One region of the Rhizobium sp. TAL182 genome, then DNA from elsewhere that is predicted to be linked to it. Evidence: riboswitches for the same ligand, from Rfam matches in the RefSeq annotation. Region 1 holds a riboswitch; the other holds the start of a gene.

What was found. A riboswitch is a leader RNA that binds a small molecule or an ion and turns the genes downstream of it on or off. The one in region 1 is predicted to bind cobalamin.
Region 2: it holds a riboswitch for cobalamin, as region 1 does, so the genes downstream of both, Tal182_RS18760 (CbtB domain-containing protein) here and cobU (bifunctional adenosylcobinamide kinase/adenosylcobinamide-phosphate guanylyltransferase) in region 1, are expected to answer to the same signal.

The regions. Positions count from the first base shown of each region.
Region 1 covers NZ_CP021024.1:2,684,623-2,686,816, forward strand. Annotated here, with positions in the region: gene cobW (cobalamin biosynthesis protein CobW) at 1-297, opposite strand, end outside; gene cobU (bifunctional adenosylcobinamide kinase/adenosylcobinamide-phosphate guanylyltransferase) at 304-813, opposite strand; cobalamin riboswitch at 1,004-1,402, opposite strand; gene Tal182_RS13485 (chloride channel protein) at 1,629-2,194, shown strand, end outside.
Region 2 covers NZ_CP021024.1:3,735,432-3,737,625, forward strand. Annotated here, with positions in the region: gene Tal182_RS18750 (hypothetical protein) at 1-126, opposite strand, end outside; gene Tal182_RS18755 (CbtA family protein) at 180-914, opposite strand; gene Tal182_RS18760 (CbtB domain-containing protein) at 1,028-1,237, opposite strand; cobalamin riboswitch at 1,263-1,413, opposite strand; gene Tal182_RS18765 (histidine phosphatase family protein) at 1,470-2,024, shown strand.

The sequences.
Region 1 (2,194 bases):
GACGATATGGTCGGGCCGCTGTTCGCGCTCCAGAAGCTTCGTCATCGTTGGGATGAAATCGTCGGCGACGGTGCAGCAGATGCAGCCATTGGTGAGTTCGATGATATCGTCCTCGCTGCAATTCTCCGCGCCGCAGCCCTTCAGCACCTCGCCATCGACACCGAGATCGCCGAACTCGTTGATGATAAGCGCAATCTTTTTGCCGCCGGCATTGGTGAGCAGGTTGCGGATCATCGTCGTCTTGCCGGCGCCGAGGAAGCCGGTGATGACGGTTGCGGGGATTTTCTGCTGGTTCATGGAACTTCAACCCTTCATTTTCAACGGCAGACCGGCCGCGATGAAATAGACTTCGTCGGCCTTCGCCGCGATTATTTGGTGCAGCCGTCCGGCATGATCGCGAAAATCGCGCGCCATTCGATTGTCAGGCACGATGCCGAGGCCAACCTCGTTGGAAACAACGACGATCCGCGCCCTGGTGCTAGGCAGGAAATCGGCGAGCGCCGTAAACTCCGCTGGGATATCTCGCTCCTCCATTATCAGATTGGTCACCCAGAGCGTCAGGCAGTCGATCAGCACAATGCGCCTCTCGCCGTCGATGGCGGTAAGCTTCTCGACGAGATCGAGGGGCTCCTCATGCGTCGTCCAGGAGGGGCCGCGATCGGCCTTGTGCTGGGCAATACGCGTCCGCATCTCCTCGTCCCAGGCACGGCCGGTGGCGAGGTAGTGGCGCTCGAGGCCGCTTGCCATAACGAGATTTTCGGCAAAACGGGATTTGCCGGAGCGTGCGCCGCCGAGGATGAGGGTGGTGGTCATACTGAAGCGGCCTTCGGAGAGAAGATGTGGCCGTTAGCCGTCGAGGCTGTGACACCCGCATACTCGACATAAGCGGCCGAAATCACCGCACCGCGGCCACTGTATCGCACCACCGCAGGCGGCACTGAATTCGTTCGCTCAGCCAAAACAACCTCCGTGCTGGCAGCGGGTCTCTTGCCCAGGGTTGGGCTTTTCGCCCGGCACGGAAGGTAGGTCTTCTGGCTCGCGGTTATCGGCGGCGATCAGGGGCGAACCGGAAGCCCGGTCGCCCCTGATCGTGCCAGCGGATCTGCCTCGCCTTCCCGGCTGCCTCGGTGAAAAGGTGGACGATTCGTAGAGATAGAGGCGTCCGACCCCGGTTGATCACCGTGCATTTCCAGTGGCTTTTCCGGCATGTCGCCCATCCCACCCGCCTGCACGATTGCAGCCCGCCAGCCGAAAGGTTTCGATGCCGGATGGAAGACCCTGACCGCTCTACAGTCGCGGGGTCGGCTGTGATGAAGGCGCCCGATGTGGGTCCGCCCCGTCACATTCCCTTTTCATCCGGAAGGCGAAATGCCGATCCGGAACCATCCGTTATTCCTCGGATGGTTAGGCAAGCCGGCGGGTGAAGTCAACCGACCTTCGCAAACACCTTCCCGCAACGCTGCGCGAAAGGCCAACCAACACCACTGACTCTACCGGAAATATCGTCTTTTATCAGATGCTTACGTAATAAATATTTGACCCGCCGGTCGGGTTTTCGCCGCAATTGCATTGCAAGGCAACCGCACCTCCGCTCTTGACCCGGCCTCTCCTCGCCTAGTTGTCTAGCCATGCTTATGAAATTGGATCGGCGGCGCCTGCGAACGCTGCGTGTTTTCTTCGATCCGGGGCGGCTGCGTGCGCTGACGCGCCGCAGCGAAGTTGGCCTGTCGCTGACAGGCGCCATCGTCGGCATCGCTTCGGGCCTTGCCGTGACCGGCATGAGCTATGTCTCCAACCAGCTGCACCAGCTTGTTTTCGGCATCGCCGACAGCGACAGGCTGAGCGCGTCTGCCATCGAGGACAAGATGCTGCTGCTCACCGCCCCCGTCATCGGTGGCGCCCTGCTCGGCCTACTGCTCCTGGTCCTCGCCAAACGGCGCAAGAAACCAATGGTCGACCCGATCGAGGCGAACGCACTGCATGGCGGCCGCCTCTCCCTGACCGATAGCATCATCGTTGCCGTACAGAACCTGATCTCCAACGGCTTCGGCGCCTCCGTCGGCCTGGAGGCCGGCTATACCCAGCTCGCCGCGGGCATCGCCTCCAAATTCGGCCTCAAGCTGCAGCTGCGCCGCTCGGACCTGCGCATCCTCGTCGGTTGCGGCGCGGCCGGCGCCATCGCCGCCGCCTTCAA
Region 2 (2,194 bases), 1.1 Mb from region 1:
CGTGCTGATGCTGCTGCGATACTCCGAAATGACCGCCATCTCGCCGTGGGAAATTGCCGGAATATCGAGCCCGGCATGGGAGCCGCCAGAGCTGCTCCCATGGGCGAGGGCATTTCCGATAGACATTGGCGATAGGCTCGCGATGAGACCGAGAAAAGCAAGCCTGCCGATATGCCGCATCACCGGAACGTCGGCAGCAGTCCGCTTTTGGCGGCAAGAGGCCTTTCTGCCAGCACTCCGAAAACAAGACCGAGCGTTGTCCAAAGGATCGCGTGCATGCCGAGCGTGGTGCTGCGGAACCGCCAGAGCACCATCGCCGAGAAATTCTCCGGCACCTCGTTGATCGGCGGCAGCAGATAGAGAACCGAGCCGATGAAGACGAGATAGGCGATGCCGGCAATGATCGCGCCGTTCCAGAGACCGAAACGCTCGCCAAGGCGGCGCGACAGCGCGATCGCGGCAACCAGCGAGGCGAGCGAAACGACGATCATCAGGAAGAATAGTTCGGTCCTGACGCCGATCGTATCGGGATTGCCGACCGCCGGCGGGTTGGCCGGATATTTGATGCCGGGAACCAGAACGACCGCCACGAAGGCGGCAATGGCGATGACGGCCGAGGTGCCGCGCGCCGATAGGCTGCTGAAGCGGCCGTGCACGAAGGCGAAGGCGAGCGAAAAAAGCCCGCCGACGGCGATGCTGTAGGCCATGACGCCTGTGAAAAGGCCGGGACCGGCCTGCGTGGCCCGGCTGACGATTTCAGGTTCGGCAGCTTCGCCCGCAGCCTGGGCGCTCGCCTCCTCGAAGGCGATTGCCGCATCGACCAGCGGCTCGCCGAAGATATGCGCAAAAGCGAAAACGAGCATGCCAGCAATCAGGCCCGCAAGCATGCCGCGAAGCAGGAGCTTTCCAACCATGTCAGTATTCCCCCTAAGCATGTCGCGCAAAGTATGCAGCGGTTTTGCGATACCGACATGCGTAAAACAAAGACCTAAAGCGCGAGAAACGAATCCGAAAGATCGCGATGCGCTTAGTGGCAGGGAAAGCCGAGAAGATGGCGGCCGTCATGCACGAATTCGTGCACATACATGCCGTTGAACAGCGCCATCGCGCCCTCCTCGGTGCCGACGAAATAAAGAACGATGAGCATCAGCAGACCGCCGAAGATCGCCCAGGGAAGGATCTCGCCAACCGGGATCGGGGCCGGCGCCGCAACGGGCGCGAAAGTGGTGTCAGACATGTATTCCTCCGGAATGACGCGTTCAGTCGAAAGAGTGTTGTGCGGCAGGGTCTGACTTCCAGCGTGAAGAGCTTTCGACACACTGGTCACAGTGGCGCGACCGCGCCGGGTTTCCACCGGCTTCCAAACCCGCAACAGCACGGTTATATCTGCACGCCGAAGAGACTGTCAACGAAACTTCACGAAGCCCGCAAAGGCCGTCCACACCCCGTCCTCGGAGATCAGAACAACCGTGAATACGCGCCTCACCTGGATCTGCCACGGGGCGACGGCGGCGAACCGCAAGGCCCTGTTTCCGCTCGACGAACCGCTGGAAGAAAAGGCCGTGGAAGAAGCAGCCAGGATCGCCGCCCTGCCCTACGCCGATCGTATTGTCACAAGCCCCGCCTTGCGCGCCCGCCAGACGGCTGAGGCGCTCCGTCTCGAAGCGCAAATTGATCCGTCGCTTCGAGATTGCGACCATGGCCGCTGGGCTGGCAGATCGATCGAGGCGATTGAGGCGGAAGAGCCGGAAAATCTCATGGCCTGGATGACCGAGCCGGGGGTTGCCCCGCACGGCGGCGAGAGTCTTCTCGACCTGCGAAAGCGCGTCGCTGGCTGGATGGATGCCCAGTCCGCCCAAAGCGGTCACGTGATCGCCATTAGCCACGCGGCCGTCATCCGGGCTGCAGTCGCGCATGTGCTTCAGGCGCCGCCCTCCTCCTTCTGGCTGAGCGACGTCGAGCCACTCGCCATCGTTCGCATGACCAGCAACGGAAGCCGCTGGTCTCTGCGCCTCCAGCATTAGAGATTCCTTATTTTCTCCAGCCTTACACAAGCAAATCGCGTCATTCCTGTTGAACCCGGTTTTGCGGGGACTACTTCCTTGTCCCAAGGAGATGGAAGAATGACATATGATTGGAGTGGAGAGCGTACACGGCGCCTGCGGTTGATGCGCGTCGCGACGTTCACGGTTTT